DNA from 4 places in the Modestobacter italicus genome. Region 1 is predicted to be linked to each of the others. Evidence: riboswitches for the same ligand, from Rfam matches in the RefSeq annotation. Region 1 holds a riboswitch; each other region holds the start of a gene.
The links. Region 1 has a riboswitch for cyclic di-AMP ahead of MODMU_RS09310 (M23 family metallopeptidase). Riboswitches for the same ligand answer to the same signal wherever they lie in the genome.
Positions count from the first base shown of each region.

Region 1 (5,583 bases):
GGCGGCGTTCCTGGAGGTGGTCAACGACGCCCTGGGCTCGGTCGCGGTGCTGCTGGCTGCGCTGATCATCGCCCTCACCGGGTGGCTGCAGGCGGACGCGGTGGTGTCCCTGCTGATTGCGCTCCTGATCGTGCCCCGCACGCTGAAACTGCTCCGCGAGACGGTGTCGGTGCTGTTGGAGAGCACTCCCCCGGGGCTGGACCTGGACGAGGTGCGGGAGCACCTGCTCGGCCAGCCCCACGTGCTGGACGTCCACGACCTGCACGCCTCCCAGATCACCAGCGAGCTGCCGGTGCTCACCGCACACGTCGTGGTCGACGAGGCATGCTTCCAGGACGGGCACGCTCCCCGCGTCCTCGACCAGCTGCAGTCCTGCCTGGCCGACCACTTCCCGGTCAGTGTGGAGCACTCCACGATCCAGCTCGAGCCCCGGACGCACGCCGGGCACGAGCACCCCGCCCACCAGTGAGCAGCAGGCGACCGATCACCCGGCGGTGACGGTCATCGTCCCGATCTGGCCCAGCGCGACGTGGAAGGAGCACTCGTACTGGTAGTCGCCGGGTCGCTCGGCGGTGAAGTCGAAGGTCTCGCTGTCGCCGGGTGCCAGGATCGGGATCTGCTCGGCGATGTCCACCGGCCCCTTGCCAGGAGTGAACCGGATGTTGTGCGTCAGCTGCTCCGCGTTGCTGGTGAGCGTCAACCGCACCTGACCCGGCGCGACGGTGAAGCTGTCCGGGACGAAGACGTAATCGTCGCCGACGAGGACCGTCAGCTGCTGGACGCCGTCCGGGCCCATGGTCACCGTCCCCGGGGCGGCCTCGTCGTCGGCTGCCTCGCCTCCGCCGTCGGGATCGTCGCCGCAGGCAGCAAGAGCGACCGCGGCCAACCCGGCCAGCCCGCCGGCCAGCACCGTCCGCCGGGTGATCTGCGCGTGCACCGGGGCAGCGTACCCACCGCTACTGACGGACTTCGTATCGACCTGGGCGCCGCTGGCTGACCGTCAGATGTTGCAGAGGTCGCTGAGTGCCGCCGCCAGCATGGGCAGACCGGCGATCAGCCCGGGGGTGAGCAGGACTCCCCACAGACCCCCGGCGAGCATCCGGTGCCGCCACGGGTCCATCGGCGCCGCCGGCTGGAGCAGGCGCCCGACACGGAGGACAGCCCCCTCCTGCGCCATGGCCATGGCCGTTGCCGGTGCGCGCATCTCGACCAGGCTGACGATTGCCGAGGCGACGCTGACCCGGTCGACGCGGGCGGCTGCCGCGTCGTCGGCGAGCAGTTCGATCAGCTGGCGGGTCTGCATCGACGCGGCTCGGAACAGCCGCAGGCGCGGGAACGCCCGCACCAGCGCCTGCGACAACGTCACGGCCAGGCTGTGGCGCGCCCTCAGGTGCGCCGCCTCGTGTGCGAGCACTCCCTGCAACTCGTCATCGGACAAGGCAGCCAGGGCGCCCGTCGTCACCACGATGCACGACGTGCGCCCGGGAACGCAGAAGGCCGCCGGGGCCGAGGCGTCCATGACCAGTACGCCCAGCTGGGGATGCGGCTCGGTCACCATGTCGATCGACCGGCGCAGCTCCCGGCGGCGCCGCCACCCTGAGACGAGCTCCCGGGCGACGCAGCACAGCACCCACAGCGGTACGAGGCCGGCGAGCACGGTCCCGACCAGGGCACCGGGGAGGAACTCGGCCGAGCCGTAGGCGGTGGCGATGCTCGCTGCGCAGGCATGGAAGACCGCGCCGAGGTCGCCGGCGAGTGTGGTGACCGGGATCAACAGGGTCACACCGGCCAGCACGAACGCCGCGACGGCGCTGACGGTCAGCGCCTGCCAGGCGAGGATGGCCAACCGAGGTGCCTGCGTCGTCCATCCTGCCCTCGCCAGTCGCGGCCCTGCGACGAGGATCGCGACGCCGGTGACGGTGAGCGCGAGCCCGGCGGTCACGCCCGGCCGCCCGGCGCCGACCGTCGCTCGTTGCGAGCGGCGTCCACGGCAGTGCGGAGTTGCGCGACGGCGTCGGGCTGCAGGTCTGCGACGAAGTGCATGAGCACCTCCTGCTGGTCCCCGGACTCGGCGAGGACGTCCTGCAGCAGGGCTGCGGCGTGCTCGGCGCGGGTGCGGACCGGGCGGTACAGCCAGGCCCGACCGGACATCTCGCGGGTCAGCTGCCCCTTCCTGTGCAGGTTGTCCATCACCGTCATGACGGTCGTGTAGGCGAGGTTCCGCGAGGAGTTCAGCGCCCCGAGCACGTCCCGCACCGTCGCCGGCTCACCGCGACGCCACAGCTCCGCCATGATCGCCGCCTCCAGCTCACCGAACGGGCGCACGCTCCCACCTCTCCTGGCCGTCTCTCCGAGACGCCCCTACCGACGGCGAGGTGCTCGCCGTCCAGCTCCACCCGGTCCCGTCCGACAGCCTAGGAGCACGGGCCATCACCGGCCGCGGACGCCGGACGAGCGGGCGGGCCGTGTCCGACCGGCTCATCCGGAGCAGGCTCCACCCAGGGAGATGCCGCGGGCCGCCAGCCACGGTGCCGGGTCGGTGCGGTTCACGTACAACCCGCCGGTGTGCACCTCGACGTGGACGTGCGGGCCGGTGGACTGGCCGCGGTTCCCGACCTCGGCGATCTGCTCACCGGCGGCGACGCGCTGACCGGCGGAGACGAACGCCTGGTTGATGTGGCCGTAGAGGCTGATGGTCCCGTCCGCGTGCTGGATGTAGACCGCCAGCCCGAAGCCGTTCGCCGGGCCGGCCTGCAGGACCACACCGGCGTCGGGTGCGTAGATGGGTGTGCCGATGGGAGCTGCGATGTCGACGCCGTTGTGGTTGGTCCCCCAACGGCTGCCGAAGCACGAGGTGACGCGTCCGGCTGCCAGCGACTCGGTGCCGGCTGCCGAGGCAGCGGCCACGGCCTGCTGCCGCTTCTGGACCATGGCGTCGGCGTCGGCGTTGCCGCGGACGGTCAGGAGCTGCACCTGCGCGGCTCGGAGCTGCGCCTCCAACGCGACCTTCTCGGTCTCAGTGGAGTCGTACGCGACCTGCGCCTGGGCGAGTTGCGCCTGCGCGTCGACCGCGGCCCGGTCGGCCGCCTGGGCGGCGACGTCGCGGGCGGCGAGCGCGTCGCGGGCGGCCTGGTCCGCGCGCTGCACCTGCGCCTCGGCGTTCCGCAGGGCCTCGAGTCGCTGGGCCTGGTCGTCTCCGACGAGGTGGAGCATGGCCGCGCGCTCGAGGAGGTCCTCGGGACTGCGAGCTCCCAGGAGGGTCACCGCGCCACCCAGAGCGTCGGCACCCATGTAGCTCTCCCGTCCCAGCTCGGCGACGTCGTCCCGGGTCGCGACGGTGGCCGCCTGGGCGGTGGCCAGCTCAGCTGCGGTGCCGGCGGCTGCGGTCTGCGCCGCCGTCAGCTCCTCCGCAGCCACGCGCGACGCCTCGCCGGCCGCCTCGGCCGTGACGGTCAGGCGCTGCAGCTCCAGTTCGGCAGCGGCGAGCAGCCCCTCGACGCGAGCGACTTCTGCGCCCGCCGCATCGACGGTCGACTGGGCGGCAGCCGGCCCGGCGCCGTTGTCACCGGGGGCCGCGGAGGCGGGGGCCGACGCGAGTGTCAGGTGCAGGGTCAAGGCCGCGCCGACAGCGACGGGAGCCCAGCGGGCGAGGGTTCGGCGAGGCCTGGGTGGGGAGGTGGTCCGGTGGTGCAGGGTCGCCAAGGCGACGGTTCTCCGTTCTTCCTGACTGCCTACCGGGTTAGCTGACGGGTTCGGACGGGAAGCTGCCCTACCTGCGTGTGCAGGATTCACCCCGAGGGACGTGGGTCCCCGGTCCGCCTCGGCGATGCCTCAGCGGTTCGGCGTGCCCACCGGGGGTCCTCTGCGCGAGGAGCGGGGCCCTGGTGAACCGGGTAGAGACGCTACTACGAAGCCGCATAGTTTGTCACGGTCCGGTAACGAAGCCCGTCAGGAGACGCCGCCGTAGGAGTGCAGCCCGGTGGACACCAGGTTCACGAACAGCAGGTTGAACACGAGGGTGGCCAGGGCGACCAGGTTGGTCCACGCGGCCGGACGACCACGCCATCCGGAGGTGTTCCGGGCGTGCAGGTACGCGGCGTACAACGCCCAGGAGATGAACGCCCAGGTCTCCTTGGGGTCCCAGCCCCAGAAGCGCCCCCAGGCGCTCTCGGCCCAGATGGCGCCGGCGATCACGGCGAAGGTCCAGATCGGGAAGCCGAACACCGCCGTCCGGTGGGCCACCCGGTCCAGGGCCGCTGCGCTGGGGAGCCTGTCGGCCAAGCCGGTCGGATCGGCGCCGGAGATGGCTGAGCGCTCCCGGTGGGCGGCGACCAGGTAGAGGGCGCTGGCGACCCCGCTCACGATGAAGACGCCGAAGGAGACGATCGCGGCGGACACGTGCACCGCCAGCCAGTTCGAGCGCAGCGCGGCGACGAGCGGCCCCGACTCGGCGTACAGGTAGAGGCCGATCAGGACCAGCGCGATGACCGTCGGCCCGAGGACGAAGACGCCGATCCGCCGCAGACCCGGCACCCGGATCACCAGGACCAGGTAGACGAGCACCCCGACCAGCACCGCTGCGGTGGCGAACTCGTACATGTTGCCCCACGGGACCCGCCCCGCAGCCGCGCTGCGCGCGAGGAGGACCCCTGTCTGAGCCAGCGCCCCGACGCCGGTCAGGAGGACTCCCAGCTGGCCCCACCGGGCGCTCGGGGTCTTCTCGGTGGGCGTGTCGTCCGGCGGGAGGCTCGTCGCACCCGGGGCGCCGGCATGGACTGCGGCCCTCTGCGGTGGGTTGCGGGTGGCTGACCGACCGAACGCCAGTTCGGCGCAGAACCCGATGGCCGCGGCGCCGTACACGGCGATCGCCACGCCGAACAACGTGTCGGACAGCTCGGCGAACGTCTCAGGAGTCATGCGGACCTTCCTCGTCGGTGACGTGCTCGGGATGGGTGGGAGCCCGCCGGGGTCGACGGTGGTGGAGGAGCGCGGCGAGGAGCGCAGCACCGGCCAGCCCGGAGAGGCCCCACTCGGGCAGGGCACCCAACCGGGTCGCCACCGTGGTCTGGGTGCGCTGGGCCACCGCCCCGACGAAGACGTGGGGCTCGAACAACTCGGACCGGTCGATGACCGTCCCGTCCGGCGCGACGACTGCGGAGATGCCGCTGGTCGCCGCCACGATGACCGTGCGCCCGTGCTCGATGGCCCGCAGCCGGCTCATGGCCAGCTGCTGCTCGCTCTCCGCGGTGTACCCGAAGGTGGCGTTGTTGGTCTGGACGACGAGGACGGAGGCTCCGCCGTCCACGACCTCGGACACCAGTGCGTCGTAGGCGACCTCGAAGCAGATGACGTCCCCGAGGCGCACTCCCCCGGCATCGAGGACGCCGGACTCCGTGCCGGGCAGGAAGTCGCGGCGCAGCAGGTCGACCTGGTCGCTGAACAGCCGGAAGAAGGAACGGGCGGGCATGTACTCGCCGAAGGGCACCGGGTGCCGCTTGGCGTAGCGCTCACCCGGGCCGGTGACCGGGTCCCAGACGATGCCCGCGTTGGTCAGGTAGCGCCCCGGCCCGTCCAGGACCGCAC
Region 1 covers NC_017955.1:1,904,501-1,910,083, reverse strand. The annotation lists gene MODMU_RS09330 (cation diffusion facilitator family transporter) at 1-469, shown strand, start outside; gene MODMU_RS09325 (plastocyanin/azurin family copper-binding protein) at 485-937, opposite strand; gene MODMU_RS09320 (M56 family metallopeptidase) at 1,001-1,942, opposite strand; gene MODMU_RS09315 (BlaI/MecI/CopY family transcriptional regulator) at 1,939-2,325, opposite strand; gene MODMU_RS09310 (M23 family metallopeptidase) at 2,479-3,615, opposite strand; cyclic di-AMP (ydaO/yuaA leader) riboswitch at 3,715-3,855, opposite strand; gene ccsB (c-type cytochrome biogenesis protein CcsB) at 3,949-4,917, opposite strand; gene lnt (apolipoprotein N-acyltransferase) at 4,907-5,583, opposite strand, start outside.

Region 2 (5,583 bases), 2.1 Mb from region 1:
GGCGCCGTCCTCGAACACCCGCAGGTCGAACAGCCGCTCCGCCACCGAGCGCGGCGACCGGATGATCTCGTGCGGGAACTGGCTGACCACGGTCGGCACGTCGATCCGCTCGACCGGCGGGCTCTGCTTCATGTACGGCGCGAACGACGTCCCGATCGCGCCGGTCACCCAGTAGGCGGTGACCCAGGTCAGCAGCTCCTCGCGCGGGAACACCCGCTCGACGTCCCCGCCGCAGTCGCTCCAGCTGCGCAGCTTCTCCACGATCCAGGCGGCGAGCCCGGCGGGGGAGTCGCCCAGCGCGACCGCCAGCGTGTGCGGCTTGGTCGACTGCTCGTGCATGTACGCGCCCTCGGCCGACCGCCAGGCGGTGATCCGCTCGCGCAGGTCGCGTGCGTCGTCGGTCTGCGCTGCCGGGTCACCGCTGAACGCGGCGGCGAGCGGGACGTCGGTGACGTGCAGCGCGGCCACCCGGTCGGCGTGGTTCTCGGCCAGCGCCGTCGCGACACCGCGGCCGATGTCGCCGCCGGATACGACGTAGCGGTCGTACCCCAGCTCGGCCATCGCCTCCGCGATCACCTCGGCCATGTCCGCCGACGAGAGGTCCCGGTCGGGCAGCGGAGCGGCGAACGGGTAGCCGGGCAGCGCCGGGACGACGACGTGCACGTCGGTCAGCAGCGGCAGCACCCGCTGGTAGCGCAGCACCGAGTCCGGCCAGCCGTGCAGCAGCACGACGGCGGTCGCGCCCGGGTCGGCGGCGCGCTGGTGCACCGCCCGCAGCCGGCTCGTCCGCGCCCACGGCAGCGACCGGATCCGCTGCTCGTGCACCCGCCAGTCGTAGTCGTCGGCCCAGCTCCGCAGCAGCTCGGCGAGGTAGCCGTGCTCGGTGCCGCGGTCCCAGCCGGGCGTGCCGGTGCCCTCGACGGGGCGGTAGGCGTGCAGCCGCCGGCGCAGGTCCGCGAGCACCGCCTCCTCGACCAGCGGCGGAGCGGCGTCGTCCAGGTCAGGTCCGTCGGCAGTCACCCCGCCACCCTGCCAGCCCGCGTCCTCCGCCAAAAGCACGCCTTCGGCGGAAGGAGAGGTCACCGAAAGCGCGCCTTTGGTGGAGGGAGCTCAGTGGGTGCGCTGGTAGTCGCGTGGGGTCATGCCGTAGGCGGCCGCGAACCGGCGGCTGAAGTGGCTGGCGTCGGTGAAGCCGTGCGCGTGCGCGACGGCCGCGATCGTCCGCCGCCGTCCGGCCGGTGAGGCCAGGTGGGCGTGTGCCGCCGCCAGCCGCCGCTCGATGAGCCACTGCTCCAGGCTGATCCCGGCCGCGGCGAACACCTTGTACAGCTGCCGCACGGACACGGCGTGCGCCGCGGCGATCGACTCCGGCGTCAGGCCCGGGTCGGTCAACCGCTGGTCCGCGTAGACCCGCACCCGGGTCAGCAGCGTCTGCTCGCGCACCTGCGCGCGGCCGGGCACGTCACCCGCGGCCGAGACCACCAGCGCACGCACCAGCTCGACGGTCGCCGCACCGACGGCCGCGGCACCGGGCTGCGCCGCGATGTCGTCGACCGTGGCGCACAGCCGCTGCAGGTGCGCGAGGACCAGGCCGTGCAGCGGGCTGGCCCGCAGCCGCGGCGTCGCGCGCCGGACGACGTCCGGTGCCAGCTCCAGCGACTCGTACGGCAGCTGGAACGACCGCGCCTCCCCGCCGACCGCGCAGCCGAAGGAGTACGGCGCGCTCATGTCCACCACCATCAGCTGGCTGCCGTGCACCAGCTGCTCGTGCCCGAGCTGGGCGTACTCGCCGCGGCCCTGCGCCTGGAACGACACGGCGAGCGCCCAGTGCCCGCCGAGCCGGACGTGCCGGGGTGTGCGCACCAGCCGGAACGGTGACGCCCGCGTCGTGAACACCGCCCCCGGCCCGAGCGACCACAGGTGCATCTCCGCGTGCAGCTCGTCCGGCGCGGTCCGCTGCTCCACGCGGCAGGGCACCGAGGCCTGGTGCATCGCCGCGTCGAAGGCCTCGACGCGGTCGGCCAGGGGGACGGCGGCGGTGTCGAGGATCAGCATGGTGCCCCTTGCCGGCAGGTGGTGGGCCGAGCCTGGCAGGGCGCGGGCGGGCGGGGAAGGCACCCAGGCACCACAGCCGTGCAGGCACAGCCGATCCGACGCCGGGGGCCGCTGCCAGGGTCGGCGGAAAGCCCCCCACGCAAGGAGATCGACATGGCCCCCGACACCATCGTGCTCGTCCACGGCTTCTGGGTGACCCCGCGCAGCTGGGAGAACTGGAAGGCGCACTACGAGGCCCGCGGCTTCCGCGTGCTCACCCCGACCTACCCCGGCTTCGAGGTCGAGGTCGAGGCGCTCAACGCCGACCCGACGCCGATCGCGGAGGTGACGCTGCCGCAGATCGTCGACTCCATGGCGCAGGTGGTCGGCGCGCTGGAGACCCCGCCGGTCCTGATCGGCCACTCCGCCGGCGGGACGATCACCCAGCTGCTGCTGGACCGCGGGTACGGGGCCGTCGGCGTCGTCCTCAACTCCGCGCCGACCGAGGGCGTGAAGGTGACGCCGCTGTCCCAGGTCCGCTCGACGTGGGAGGTGCTGAAGAACCCGGCGAACCGGCACCGGGCGGTCGGGTTCAGCTGGGAGCAGTGGCACTACGCGTTCACGAACACCTTCAGCGAGGAGGAGTCGCGGGCGTTGTACGAGCGGTACGCCATCCCCGCGTCCGGCGGCATCCTGTGGAACTCGGTGCTGGCCAACCTGATGCCCGGGCCGCAGGACGCGCACGTCGACTACCGCAACGCCGCCCGTCCGCCGCTGCTGTTCGTCTCCGGCAGCGAGGACCACATCATGCCGCCGGCGGTGCAGCGGTCGAACGCGAAGCACTACTCGGACGACACGGTCACCGAGGTGCGCGAGTACGCCGGCTACCCGCACCTGCTGCCGGCCGCGCCGGGCTGGGAGCAGATCGCCGACGACGTCCTGGACTGGGCGCTGGCGCACGCGACCGGCGCGGCGTCCCGGGTGCCGTGAGGCTGACCCACGTCGGCGGACCGACGCTGCTCGTCGAGGTCGCCGGCTGGCGCCTGCTCACCGACCCCACGTTCGACCGGCCGGGCCGGCGGTACGCCTTCGGCTGGGGGACCAGCTCGCGCAAGGTGACCGGGCCGGCGCTCGAACCCGCCGACCTGCCGCCGCTGGACGCCGTGCTGCTCACCCACGACCACCACGCCGACAACCTGGACGACGCCGGTCGTGCGCTGCTGCCGTCGGCCCCGGTGGTGGTGACGACGGCGTCCGGGGCGGCCCGGCTCGGCGGCACCGCCCGCGGGCTCCGGCCCTGGCAGACGACGGTGCTCGAGGCCCCCGGGCGCCCGAGCCTGGAGGTGACGGCGACCCCGGCCCGGCACGGTCCGCCGCTGAGCCGCCCGATCGCCGGGGACGTCGTGGGCTTCGCGCTGCGCTGGGAGGGGCAGCGGGACGGCGTGCTGTGGATCTCCGGTGACACGGTGCTGTTCGGCGGGCTGCGCGAGGTGGCCGAGCGGCTGCGGGTCGACACCGCGGTGCTGCACCTGGGCGGCGTCCGGTTCCCGGTCACCGGCCCGCTGCGGTACTCCATGACCGGCCGGCACTTGGTGGAGCTGTGCGAGCTCCTCGCCCCCCGCACCGTCGTCCCGGTGCACTACGAGGGGTGGAGCCACTTCGCCGAGGGCCGTGCCCAGGTGGAGCGGGAGCTGGCCCGCGCGCCCGAGGTGCAGCGCACGGTCCGGTGGCTGCCGCGGGGTGAGGCCGTCGAGCTGGCACCGGTCTGACCTGTGCCGGGCTCCGGCGTCCGGGGAGGACGTCGGGGCCCGGCGGCAGGACGTCAGGCCAGGCGGCGGGCGGTGTTGTAGCTCGGCATCGAGTTGATGTTCGTGATCTTGACGACCGACCCGGCGGTCGGCGCGTTGACCATCTGGCCGTTGCCGATGTAGATGCCCACGTGGCTGACCGGGCTGTAGAAGAAGACCAGGTCACCGGGCTTCAGGTCGGACTTGGCGACGTACGTGCCCATGGTCGACTGGGTCTTCGAGGAGTGCGGCAGCGAGATCCCGGCGGCCTTGTAGGCGTACTGGGTCAGGCCGGAGCAGTCGAAGGAGTTCGGGCCCGCTGCGGCCCAGACATAGGGGTCACCCAGCTGGGCGAGCGCCGTGTCGACGGCGATCTGGGCCTTGGCGGTCGAGGCGGCAGCCGGGGCGGCGGCCACGGCTGCGGTGTCGGGCGCTGCCGCCTGGGCGGCCAGCGGGGTGAGGACGAGGCCGGCACCGGTGAGCAGGGCGACGAGGGCGCCACGGGCGGTACGGCGTGCGGGGGCAGTGCGCATGGTCGTCACGGACGACGTTTCTCCTGGTTCTCCACGACCGCCTACCGAGTTAGCTGACGGGTTCGGGCGGGGAACTCGCCCGGCGCACCGGCTGGATGCCCGGTCGCGCTTCACCCCAGGACTGCACTGGGTCCTCGGCCCGGTTCGCTCAGCGACGCTGCTGAGGTCGCCCGGCTCGGCGGTGCCCGGCGGGTGTCACCCGGAAGGTGACGACTGGACCCGGCGGGCGCGACGAACGTAAGGGCGGGACGGGAGGGACGCTCGTGGACGCTGCGTGATCGACCAGTGACCAAGACAAGATGTTGACAAGGCGACGCGCGCCGACTCGCCGAGCGTGACCAGCACCGGGACCGCGGGGCCGCTCTTTGACGTCTCAACAGTTCCGCGGTCGTAGTTGGTCAAGCCATCTTGGTCGGCTGCGCGCGCCTGAACGTGCGGTGACCAAGTGGCCACGGAGACGTCGCAGATCGGGGCCCGCGACACGCCGTGATCGCCGCTCATCCGGGTGCCAGGCGGAAGACCGGCCAGCCGATCTCGGTCCGCCAGGCCGTCGGGTCGGGGTCGTCGCGCGGGCCGACCAGATAGGTCTCGCGCACCGGGCCGGCCACCGCGAGGGTGTGCTCGACCACCCAGCTGCCGAGCTCGCCGTAGGTGACGTCGATGGTGTCGTGGTCGCCGACGTGCGTGGTCACCGCCAGCTCGACCGCGGGGAGCGTCACCGGGTGCACGCGCCCGGTGCGCGGGGGAGCGGTGACCGGGCGGTGCACCAGCACGCGCCCCCGGCCGGTGGTGAACAGCTCGTTGTCGTACAGCCCGCCGGGCGGGCCGGGGGTCCCGACGAGCGCGTCCAGCTCGGCCATCGCGCCGGAGTACCAGGCCAGGACGTCGTCCAGCTCGACCGTCGCCTCGACCGCGGCGACGGTCGTGGCCGGGACCGCCCGCAGCTCGACGTCCAGGGTGGCCGGCTCCGGGCGGAGCAGTCGCTGCAGCGAGGTCACCGCCGCCCGGGTGCGCTCGAGCTGGTCCTCGAGCCGCTGCAGGTGGTCGGCGACGAGCCCGGCCCGCGTGCCCGGGTCGGGGGTCTGCAGGATCCGCTGGACGTCGGGGAGCGGGACGTCGAGCTCGCGCAGTCGGTGGATCACCTGGGCCGCCGGGATCTGCTCGGCGCTGTAGTAGCGGTAGCCGCTGGCCTGGTCGACGCGGGCCGGCTCCAGCAGGCCGGCGTCGTG
Region 2 covers NC_017955.1:4,041,289-4,046,871, reverse strand. The annotation lists gene MODMU_RS19270 (epoxide hydrolase family protein) at 1-1,020, opposite strand, end outside; gene MODMU_RS19265 (helix-turn-helix domain-containing protein) at 1,111-2,055, opposite strand; gene MODMU_RS19260 (alpha/beta hydrolase) at 2,209-3,024, shown strand; gene MODMU_RS19255 (MBL fold metallo-hydrolase) at 3,021-3,803, shown strand; gene MODMU_RS19250 (C40 family peptidase) at 3,857-4,354, opposite strand; cyclic di-AMP (ydaO/yuaA leader) riboswitch at 4,379-4,518, opposite strand; gene MODMU_RS19245 (MerR family transcriptional regulator) at 4,852-5,583, opposite strand, start outside.
Region 2: another riboswitch for cyclic di-AMP. It lies ahead of MODMU_RS19250 (C40 family peptidase); the one in region 1 lies ahead of MODMU_RS09310 (M23 family metallopeptidase).

Region 3 (5,583 bases), 2.0 Mb from region 1:
CTTCACTGCGGCGGTCGCCCACGTGACCAGCGGGCGCCTACCGGTTGCGGATCTGATCAGCGAGCGCGTCGGACTGCAGGAGACGCCTGATGCGCTGGTCCGGCTCCGGCGACCCGGCGACCTCGTGCGGGTGCTGACCGTCCCCGGCGCCGACTCCCGGGGGCCTGACCCGGCCGGCTGACCGCCGGAGGTCGGGCGTCCAGCGCCGACCGGAGTTCGGCACGGGGGCGGACACGACCCGGCCGTCCGCCCGCATCACCAGCAGTGAGGAGTCCGAGAACATGGACCACTCCACCGGACGGGGGGCCTTCGTCACCGGCGCGGATCCTTCCACGGAGTCCATGGCGGTCCGTCGTGAGAGCGTGCAGTCACCCGCGCCAGGGCACCGTGCTGGACATCTGGTTTCGTCACACCGGACCGCCGCGCCAAGAAGCCGGCCTGGAGTGCGGCTCCGCCGCGGCGATGACTTCCACCAGGGTGGCGCGTCCTCACCTACCTCGGCCGCGCCCGGGGCGGGTGTCTCTGCCGACCTGAGGCCGACACGGAAGAGGTGGTCATGCGGAACGTCGTCCTGCACCTGTCGATGTCCTTGGACGGTCTCGTCGGCAGCGACCGTGAGCGCGGGGTCGCGATCCCCGTGGGCGATGAGTTGGAGCTGGAGCTGGAGCGGGTCGGCTCAGCCGGTGCGCACCCCATGGGTCGCGTCAGCTACCAGGCGATGTCGTCGTAGTGGCCGCAGTCGCAGGATCAGCACGCCGCGCCGATGAACGACGTCCCCGACGTGGTGTCCTCGAGGACGCTGAGCGACGCCGAGGTCACCTGGCCGGTGACCCGGGCCGCGTTCGTCGAGGTGCTCCAGCCAGGGGACCCGTCATGAGGACCCTGCACGTGGGCCTGCGGGTCGCCGACCTGGACAGCTCGATCGCGTTCTACACCTCCCTCGGCTACGAGGTGCTCGGCCAGGTCCCTGCCACCGAGCTCGGCACCTTGGCGATGCTGAAGCTCCCCGGCGACGAGTTCGTGTCCCTCGAACTCGTCCACGACCCGGACAACGGGCGGGTCGGGCCCGGGGGCCTCAGCCATCTGGTGATCCACGTCGAGGACGTGCACGCGACGGTCGCGCGTGTGGCTGCACGGGGGATCCCGACGGAGGAGCCCGCATCACCCGACGGTTCCGCGGACTCCTGGACGGCATGGGTCACCGACCCGGACGGTCACCGCATCGAGTTCGTCCAGTGGCCCCGACGGGCACCCCGACGGCATGACCATCTCCGACCTGGCGGATCCCGGGCAGGACCGATGACCACGTCCCAGCCGCGCAGCGCCAAGGACGTGGTCGCGGAGTTGTTCCGACGGCAGAAGGCAGGCGACGACACGGTCCTCGACGACCTCGTGGCTCCCGACATGATCAACCACGCCGCTGGCCCCCAGGGCCGCGAGGGTCTGCGGACGATCCTGCGCACCATCGAGGTGGACCTCGGGCCGACCGGACTCGAGCAGCACCACCTCATCGGCGAGGGTGACCTCGTCGTCCAGCACGTGACGCTGCACGGCACCCACCGGGCGTCCACCATGCCGCTGCTCGCCGACGTGCCGGTCTCCGGTCGACCGGCTGTGTGGACGTTCATCCACATCTGGCGGGTCGTCGACGGGATGCTCGTCGAGCACTGGGCCTGTCGCGACGACATGGGTCTGGTCGAGCAACTCCGGCCGTCGTGATCGCGGACCGGCTCACCGTTGGTGTCGTGACGCCGCACGCGGCAGCGGGACCCGAGATCGAGCTGCCCGCCATGACAGCCGGTCGTGTCGTCGCGGTGGTGTCCCGGACGAACCCGCCACCGGCGGCGTCGCCGGCGCCGTCGAGGGACGTGCCAGCCGCTCACGCCGAGTTGCGCGCCTCGACCGAGGTCGCCGCGATCGACCGCGCCGCTGCCACCCTGAGGGGCAGGACGCTCGACGCGGTCGTCCACGCGTCGACGACCTCCGGCTACGTCCTCGGTCACCGGGACGAGGCCGCCGCTGTCGCACGCCTCTCGCGACGCTTCGGGGTCCCCGCCGTTGCCAGCTGCGCGGCAGCCGTGGCGGCGCTGCGGACGCACGGGATCGGGCGGGTGCAGCTGGTGCACCCGCCCTGGTTCGACGACGAGTTCGACGCGCTCGGCGACGCGTACTTCCGCAGCCAGGGCTTCGACGCCGTGGTGACCAGAGCGGTGGGTCTTCCCGATGACCCGGCCCGCGTGAGACCTCAGCACGTCATCGACTGGGTCGAGCACCACGTCGAGATCCAGGGCGAGGCCATCTACCTCGCTGGCAACGGGTTCCGCGCCGCGGGAGCGGTGGGAGAACTGGAGCTGCGCACGGGTCGGCTCGTCATCGAGGCCAACCAGGCGCTGCTGTGGGCAGTCCTGACGGCGACGAGCGCGGGGTGGGACGTCACCGGCTACGGCCGGCTGCTCCGGACGAGCACCTCGACGACGTAGGACGGTGACCTGGGCCGCCACACGATCCGGCGGCCACCTCCCTGAGCGGCCCGCTCCGGGCAGGGCGTCAGACGCCGGGCGGGCCGCCGAAGGTGACGTCCACCGCCCTGGCCATGGCGTTGACCAGGAGCTCCTGGTACTTCGCGACCATCGCCACGGTGCTCACGGTGGCCAGGCCGCCGAGCGCAGCCCAGCCCGAGACGTCGCCGCGCTCGAGGTCGTCGGCCCGCGCCCGGGCGGCGGCGCTGAGTCGGGCGCTCGTACGGCGGATCGATGCGCGCAACGCTTCTCCTTCGTCCTGGCCGCTCGCCCACGTCGGCGACGGTCGCGGGACGGACGGTAGGCAGCTCGACGCCCCCCGATCAGGTGTTCCACCCGCTCGTGTGGCCGCTTTCCCACCACGGAGCGTCACGTCGCGCCGATCGGGTGACAGACCCCCGCATCGCCCCGCGCACCGGCGGTTACGCACGGTCACGGGCGGCGACCGGGCTCCGACCGACAGCGACCCCCACCCGCGGACGGGTGGGGGTCGCTGTCGGTGCCGGAGCTGAGAGGCTCAGCCCTGGTAGTTCACGTGCACGTTGTCCATGTGGTTCGCCGTCTTACCGCCCCGGTCCTCCATCTGCTTCCAGGAGCCGGTCGGCGAGGTGAGGATCTTCTGCTCCCAGATGATGTACTCCAGACCCAGCTCGTCCCAGTTGGCGAGGTTGTAGGCGACGATCGCATCGCCGAGGGCGGCGTCGCTGGCCACGATGTAGTCCACCGCCAGCCCCGACGGGTGGCCAGCCGGGTCCACCGCGCTGGCACGGGTGCCGCCGAGGGTGATGCCATCGGCGCCGGGCACGTTGCTGACGACCGCATCGGCGCCGGCCTGCGCCTGCGGCTTGACAGGGCCGGCACTGTTGGTGATCTTCGCCTGCGTGGTGCTGGACGCGATCGTGTACGTCGTCACGGCAGCCGGCGCCGCGGTAGCCGGCGCGGCGGCGGCCGGCGCGGATCCGGAGGTCGCCAGCACCTGACCCGGGACGAGCACGTTCGGGTTGCCGCCGATGACGCCGACGTTGCGCTCGTACAGCGCCCGCCACGGCTCACCGTGGGCGGCGGCGATCTTCGCCAGGGTGTCGCCACGGACGACGGTGTAGCTGCCCGCCGCGGCCGGTGCCGCGACCGGCGCAGCCGCCTGGACGGGCGCGGCAGCGGGAGCCGGCGCCGCGGTGGCGGCCGCGGCCGTCGTGCCGTCGGTCAGCCGCTTGCCGCAGGTCGGCCAGGCGCCGATGCCCTGGCCGGCGAGGACCTTCTCGGCGATCTGGACCTGCTCGGCCGGGGTGGCCAGGTCGGCGCGGGGCGCGAGGCTGGTGCCCCCGTACCCGGCCCACGTCGACTGGCTGAACTGCAGGCCGCCGTAGTAGCCGTTGCCGGTGTTGATGTCCCAGTCGCCGCCGGACTCGCACTGGGCGACGCCGGTCCAGTCGTGGGTGGTGGCGGCCGAGGCCGCCGGGGTGCTCAGGACGCTGAGTCCGACGACGGTCGCCCCTGCGGCGACGGGAACGCCGGCGAGCGCGTGCTTGGTGCGGACATAGCGGGGTGCGCGGTGCTTGGCCATGGTGATCTGATCTCCGATCACCGCCTGCGGGGTCAGCTGTCGGGTTCGGGCGATCGGTGCCCGGCCGCGGTCCGCGGCTTCACCCCGAGGCGCACTGCCGGAGGCATGTGCGCCGAGTTCGTGGGTCCCCCACCCCTGCCCTGGGTTCTGATGAGGCAGCCGGTGGGCAGAGCTCGGCGGTCCGGCGCCACGCTCACGTGTTGGGTGAGCGCGACAAGAAGTTATGAGTCGACTTGTCGATTGTCGTCGTGATGCGCGTCACATTTGAACTTTCAACGGCGTTTCCGCTGGTCCGCCCGCAGACCCGGGAACCTGTGAGCCGAGCCTCCTCGGCGCGTCCGGACGGCGTGTCGGGTGATCATGCAACGCCTCCGGGCACCGCCGCCGACCCGCGCAGGGACGCCAGCAGGTGGGCGAACGCCCGGTCGACGCGGTCGGTGTCACCGGTGGCGTCGAGGTCCATGATCAGCCCGCGGACGACGGCGAGGACGAGCGTCGCGAGCTCCGGACGCCCGAGCGTGCGGAGCCCGTCCTCGAGCGGCGCGAGCCAGTCCGTCGTCGCCTCCCGCCGGAACCCGGGCCACAGCCGCTCCTCCGCGTCCTCGCGCAACCGCCCGAACAGGTCGAGGTACCCCCGCCCCTGCGGCCCGGTCATGCCGGCCCAGGCGCGGCCCAGCGTCGCCAGGTAGTCCTCGCCCTGCCGCACCCGGAGCAGCTCCTCGAAGTACTCGCGCTGACGGGCCCGCGCCCGCCGCAGCACCTCGCGGAGCAGCGCCTCCTTGGTGCCGAAGTGGTACAGCAGCATCCGGGTCGAGGTGCCGGAGGCGACGGCGAACGACTCGAGCCGGTCGGGCAGGCCGCTGGCCAGCGCGTGGTCGGTGCACGCGTCCAGCAGACGCTCGGCGATCTCCGGCTGGCGGTTGCGTCCCACTACGGGATCTTTTCGCGTAACGCGCGGTACGTCTAGCGTTCGGGAGGACCGGTCGCCCGTCCCGAGGAGGTCCCGATGCGAGTGGTGTTCGTGCACGGAGCGTGTGTCCGCGACGGCGCGTGGTGGTGGCACCGCACCGCCGAGCTCCTGGCGCAGCGCGGGGTCGCCAGCGTGGCGCCCGGCCTGCCCAGCTGCGGGGAGACCGGCTCGACCCCGGGTCACGACGGCCCAGGGCTCGGCGAGGACGTCGACTCCGTCGCTGCCGTCCTGCGCGGCAGCGACGAGCCGACCGTCGTCGTGGCGCACAGCTACGGCGGGATCGTGACCGCGGAGGCCGCGGCCGGGGTCGACGCGGTGCGGCACCTGCTGCTGGTCTCCAGCTACCTGCCCGAGGTCGGCGAGAGCCTGTCCTCCTTCGGGCCCGCGGAGCCGGCGCCCTTCCTCGACGTCGACCTGCCGGCCGGGACGTTCGGCGTCCGTCCGGAGCTCCTCGCCGACACCTTCCTGCAGGACTGCCCCGACGTGGCCGGCGACGCCGGCAGCCGGCTGGCCCGGCAGAGCCTGTCGGT
Region 3 covers NC_017955.1:3,856,028-3,861,610, forward strand. The annotation lists gene MODMU_RS18350 (zinc-dependent alcohol dehydrogenase) at 1-181, shown strand, start outside; gene MODMU_RS28665 (hypothetical protein) at 557-730, shown strand; gene MODMU_RS27870 (VOC family protein) at 874-1,719, shown strand; gene MODMU_RS18370 (aspartate racemase/maleate isomerase family protein) at 1,869-2,480, shown strand; gene MODMU_RS18375 (hypothetical protein) at 2,548-2,763, opposite strand; gene MODMU_RS29160 (LysM peptidoglycan-binding domain-containing protein) at 3,037-4,083, opposite strand; cyclic di-AMP (ydaO/yuaA leader) riboswitch at 4,093-4,241, opposite strand; gene MODMU_RS18385 (TetR/AcrR family transcriptional regulator) at 4,442-5,014, opposite strand; gene MODMU_RS18390 (alpha/beta hydrolase) at 5,090-5,583, shown strand, end outside.
Region 3: another riboswitch for cyclic di-AMP. It lies ahead of MODMU_RS29160 (LysM peptidoglycan-binding domain-containing protein); the one in region 1 lies ahead of MODMU_RS09310 (M23 family metallopeptidase).

Region 4 (5,583 bases), 2.3 Mb from region 1:
TGCGGCGTCGGACCCCAGAACCAGGTGCCGAGCAGGTCCAGGGCCACCGGCGGCGGGGACGGCGCCCAGGCCTCCACGACCCGCGGCTCGGCGGCGCGCAGGTCGGCCAGCAGCCCGGGCACCAGCGGCTCGAGCCCGCTGGTGGTGTTGGCCAGCGAGACCCCGCCGGCCTGCTCGGCCCGGTCGACGAACACCCCGGCGAGGAAGCCGGGCATCGAGCCGCCGTGCCCGACCAGCACCGCGCCGTCGACCCGCACCACCTGCAGCCCGAGCCCGTAGGCCGACCAGCCCGGGACGGAGGGGTCGACGCCGGCCGGCACGGCCATCTCCTCCAGCGTGGCCGGCGACAGCACCTCCGCGGTGTCGCCGAGCAGGAAGGCGGCGAACCGGCCGAGGTCCGCCAGCGTCGCCCACAGCTGACCGGCGGCCGCCATCACGCCCGCGTCGTGCTCGGGCTCGGGCAGGACGACCCCTGCCCACGGGTGCACGGCCGCCCCCTGCGCCGCGCGGCCGGTGGGGCGCGGGCTGGTGCGGGTCATGCCCAGCGGTGCGAGGACCTCCTCGCGGACGACGTCGGCCCACGGGCGGCCGCGGTGCCGCGCCACCAGCTCCCCGAGCAGCCCGAAGCCGAGGTTGGAGTAGTGGAACCGGCGGGCCGCGCCGAGCACGACGTCCTGGTCGGTCAGCCGCAGCTCCTCCAGCGACCCGCCGGGCACCCGCTCCCACCAGCCGCCGGGGCTCTCCGAGGTGGCGCCGGCCAGGTGCGACAGCAGCTGGCCGACGGTGCGCTCACCCAGCGGGGTGCCCGGCACGTGCCGCTCGAGCGGGTCGTCCAGCCCCAGCCGGCCCTCGTCGCGCAGCCGCATCACCGCGACGGCGGTGACCGTCTTGCTGATCGAGCCGATCCGGTACTGGACGTCGGTGTGCGGCTCGGCGACGGCACCCCGGCCGGTCGACCAGGCCAGGCCGCCGTCCCGGACGACGCCGGCCACCAGGCTGGGCGCCCGGCCGTCGCGCTGGACCCGGGCGGTGCGGGCCAGCAGCGTGCGCGCGGTGGAGGGCAGGACCGGTTCGACCATGCGCGGAGGCTAGCCAGCGACCGCGGCGGGCGTGTCGAGCGGCAGCCGGCCGGTGCGCCGGGCCCAGCGCTCGAACACGACCGTGCACAGCGGCGGGACGGAGGCGACCAGCGCGAGCAGCGCGGTGCGCGGCGTCCAGCGCAGCACCCGCCAGGCCAGCAGGCTGACCAGGACGTAGCCGACGAAGACCGCGCCGTGCACCGGGCCGGCCAGCTGGACGCCGAGCTCGGAGGTGCGCAGCACCCACTTGACGAACATCCCGGCGAGCAGGAGCACCCAGGACACCGCCTCGGCGACGGCGACGGCGCGGAACACCCGCGACACGGTGCGGGGGTCGGTCAGGGCTGCGGGCACGGCGTTCCTCCGGTCGGTGGGGCGGCCAGGTCATCGTGCCGCCCGGGCCCGTGTGGCCCCGCGCACGCCCCTGGACCGACGGTGCCCCGGCCACCGTGAGGCGGCCGGGGCACCGGTGTGCGGTCGCTCTGCTACCCGAGGCGGCGCATGGCGGTGATGCTGCCCATGGCGTCGATGCTGGAGATCTTGACCACGTCACCGGACGTCGGCGCGTGCACCATCTGGCCGTTGCCGATGTAGATGCCGATGTGGCTGACCGGGCTGTAGAAGGCGACGAGGTCACCCGGCTGGAGCTGGGCGCGGGTCACCGCGGTGCCCATCCGGGCCTGCGTGCTGCTGGAGTGCGGCAGCGAGATCCCGGCGGCGGCGTAGGCGAACTGGGTCAGCCCGGAGCAGTCGAACGAGTCCGGGCCGGCGGCCGCCCAGACGTAGGGCTTGCCCTTCTGGGCCAGCGCGGTGCTGACCGCGGTCGCCGCGGCACCGCTGGCAGCCGGGGCTGCAGCGGCCGGTGCAGCCGCCGCGCTCGAGGAGCTGGACGAACCGGCCGAGCTGCTGCCGGCCGAGCTGGACTGGGCCCGCTCCGCCCGGGAGGCGGCCTGGCTGGCCCGCGCAACGGCGTCGGCGGCGGCGGCCCGTGCGGCGGCAGCCGCCTCGGCCTCGGCCCGGGCCTTCTCCTCCGCGGAGAGCCGGTCGTAGGCCGCCTTGTACTCGGCGATCTGGGTGTCGAGGTCGGCCTGCTGGGCGGCGACCTGGTCGACCAGCGTCTGCGCGTCGGCGGTCGCCTTCTCGGCGGCGGCCTCGGCGGCGTCGGCCTGCTCGGTCGCGGCCTGCGCCGCGGCGAGCACCTCGTTGTTGTGGTCGGCGATCGTGCCGAGGGTGCCGACCCGGTCGAGCATGTCGTCGGCGGAGGTGCTGCTCAGCATCGCCTGCAGGGTGCTCAACTGGTCGCCGGTGTAGGCGCTGCGCGCCACCTGGCGGACCTGGTCCCGGGCGGTGCCCACAGCGGCCTCGGCGGCCTGCACCTGCTGGCGGGCCTGCTCGGCCTCCGCCTGCTTGGTGGTCAGCGCCTCGCGGGCGTCGTTGAACCGCTCCGTGACGACCTCGAGGTCGTGACCGCGGGCCGCGACGAGGGCCGCGGCCTCCTGGGAGGTGGTCGGCTGCTCCGGGGCGGCGAACGCCGGCAGCGGAGCGAGGACGACGCCGCCGGCGGCGACCAGGGTGAGGAGGACCCGACGGCCGGTGAGGCCACGACGGGCAGAGCGGTGCGTACTCGCCATGTTCGGCGGGTGTGTCCTTTCTTCCACCTGCCGCCTACCGAGTTAGCTGACGGGTTCGGGCGGGAAGACACCCGGTACCTCGTGCCCGTGCGCGGGCAGCGAGGTGCTTCACCCCAGTGCTGCGGTGGGTCCCCGGTCCACGGGCTCGCGGGTGTCGCTGCGAGCCGCTGTGGTTCGGCGGCGGTCCTGGCGGTCGCCACCGCGGCGGTGGCTGAGCTGCCCGTTCGGACCGTCGCCGACCGTACGTGCGGAGTGGACTGATGACAAACGCCTCGTCCAGATTTGTGGAGAAACTCCTGGCGTGTGCTCCGACACGCTCACAGCGCGTGACAGGCTCGCCGAGTGCGGGGCCTGGGACGGCGAGAGTTCTGTCTCGTCCTGCTGCGGCGGATGGCCGACACGCGACCTGACCTGGTCGCCGACGCGCTCCCCCGGCTGGGTGCCGACCGCGCCCAGGCCCGGGCGGCGCACCGCCGCTGGCAGGCCCTCGGGCACGCGCCGCGGGGCCCGCGCGGCCTGGCGGCGCAGCTCGCCGTCCTCGGCCCGCCGGCGGAACGTGACGAGGTTCGCACCGGCGACCTGCTGCTGGTCGCGCACCGCTGGCCGCTGCCGCTGTGGCCGCACCTGCGGTGGGAGGTGCTGGCCGACCCGGGCGGGGAGGTGCTGGCCCAGCAGCTGGTCCGCGCGGCGGGCTCACCGGTCCCGCCGGCGTCGGCCGGGCTGCTGGTCTGGGAGCACGTGGTCGCCGACGTCGCCGCGCTCCCCGGTGCGGCGGCCGCCGACCCCGGCGTGCCACCCCGCTGGGAGGTGCACCTGCCCGACGGCACCCGGGCGCGGTTCGTCTGGGGGTTGCTGCAGCAGGTGGACCCCCCGGCATGATCGGGCGCGTGCCGCACCTCACCCCCGCCGTGTGGGACGACCCGGTCGTCCAGGAGCTGACCTCCGCCCAGCAGACCGAGATGCGCGTCCTCTACGACGGCGACATCGAGCCGGGCGTCAAGCCCTCGGCCGAGGACATCGCGGTCGTGCTCGTGGCCCGGGACGACGACGGGACGCCGGTCGGCTGCGGGGCGCTGCGCCCGCTGGGACCCGGCGCGGCGGAGCTGAAGCGGATGTACGTCGTCCCGGCCGCGCGCGGCCGCGGCATCTCCCGGCTGCTGCTGGTCGCCCTGGAGGCCGAGGCGGCCGCCCGGGGCTGGACGACGCTGCGCCTGGAGACCGGCACCCGGCAGCCCGCGGCCGTCGGCCTCTACACCGCGGCGGGCTACCGGCCGGTCGAGGCCTTCGGGCACTACGTCACCGACGACACCGACGACTCGCTCTACTTCGCCCGGGTGCTCGCGTGACCGCCGCCCGGTACGACGCGGTGGTCGTCGGCGGCGGGCACAACGGCCTGACCGCCGCCGCCTACCTGGCCCGGGCCGGCTGGTCGGTGCTGGTCCTGGAGCGGCGCGAGGTGCTCGGTGGCGCGGCGATCAGCCAGCAGGTCTTCCCCGGCGTCGACGTCCGGCTGTCGGCGTACTCCTACCTGGTCAGCCTGCTGCCGGACCGGATCGTCACCGACCTGGCGCTGCCGCTGACTCTGCTGGACCGGCCGGTCGCCTCCTACACGCCTCTCCGCCGGGAGGGCGCGCACCGCGGGCTGCTCGTCGAGCGGGACGAGGGGCCGGGGACCGCCGCGTCCTTCCGCGCGCTGACCGGCTCCGACGACGAGCTGACCGGCTGGCAGCGTTTCTACGGCCGGCTGAGCACCCTGGCCGAGGACCTCGCGCCCACGCTGACCCGACCGCTGCCCTCCCCGGCGGAGCTCGCCGGCCGGTTGCGCGACCCCGGCATCTGGCACGACCTGCGCGAGCGCCCGCTGGCCGACGTCGTCGCCGACCACCTCGCCGACGACGACGTCCGCGGGGTGGCGCTCACCGACGGCCTGATCGGCACCTTCGCCGACGTGCACGCCGCCGACGGGCTCGCTGGCCGCTGCTTCCTCTACCACCTGGTGGGCAACGGGACCGGCCGCTGGCGGGTGCCGGTGGGCGGAATGGGCGCGGTCAGCGGTGCGCTGGCGGCCGCGGCCCGGGCGGCCGGGGCCGAGCTCGTCACCCGGGCCACCGTGACCGCGCTGGAGACCCGCCCGGACGGCGTCACGGTGCACTGGACCGACGACGAGGGCGCGGCGCACGCCGCGGACGCCGGGTACGCGGTGGGCGGGGCCGCCCCGGCGGTGGTCGACGACCTGCTCGGCAGGCCGCCGGCGGTCCGGCCCTCGGGCTCGCAGCTGAAGGTCAACATGGTGCTGCGGCGGCTGCCCGGCCTGCGCTCGGGCGCCGACCCGCGGCGTGCCCTCAGCGGCACGCTGCACGTCGACGAGGCCGCCTCGCAGATCGACGCCGCGTACGCCCAGGCCGCCGGCGGGCAGCTGCCCGACGTCGTCCCGTTCGAGGTGTACTGCCACTCGCTGACCGATCCCTCGATCGTCGGCGGCACGGGCCTGTCGACGCTGACCCTGTTCGGGCTGCACACCCCCGCCGAGCTCTACGCCGCCGACCCGGTGGGCACCCGGGAGGAGGCTGTGCGCCGGGTGGTCGCCCAGCTGGACGAGCACCTCACCGAGCCGCTGGCCGACTGCCTGGCGCTGGACGCCGACGGCCGGCCCTGCCTGCAGGCGTCGTCCCCGCTGGACGTCGAGGCGGCGCTGGCGATGCCGGGCGGGCACATCTTCCACGGCGACCTGTCCTGGCCGGTCGCGGACGAGCCGGAGCAGGTGGGCACCTGGGGCGTCGCGACGCCGCACCCGCGGGTGGTGGCCGCCTCCTCCGGCGGGACGGTGCGCGGCGGGGCGGTCAGCGGGCTGGGGGGCTTCGCCGCGGCCCAGC
Region 4 covers NC_017955.1:5,229,547-5,235,129, forward strand. The annotation lists gene MODMU_RS24865 (serine hydrolase domain-containing protein) at 1-1,079, opposite strand, end outside; gene MODMU_RS24870 (DUF3817 domain-containing protein) at 1,089-1,433, opposite strand; gene MODMU_RS24875 (C40 family peptidase) at 1,565-2,710, opposite strand; cyclic di-AMP (ydaO/yuaA leader) riboswitch at 2,727-2,900, opposite strand; gene MODMU_RS24880 (hypothetical protein) at 3,101-3,589, shown strand; gene MODMU_RS24885 (GNAT family N-acetyltransferase) at 3,586-4,056, shown strand; gene MODMU_RS24890 (phytoene desaturase family protein) at 4,053-5,583, shown strand, end outside.
Region 4: another riboswitch for cyclic di-AMP. It lies ahead of MODMU_RS24875 (C40 family peptidase); the one in region 1 lies ahead of MODMU_RS09310 (M23 family metallopeptidase).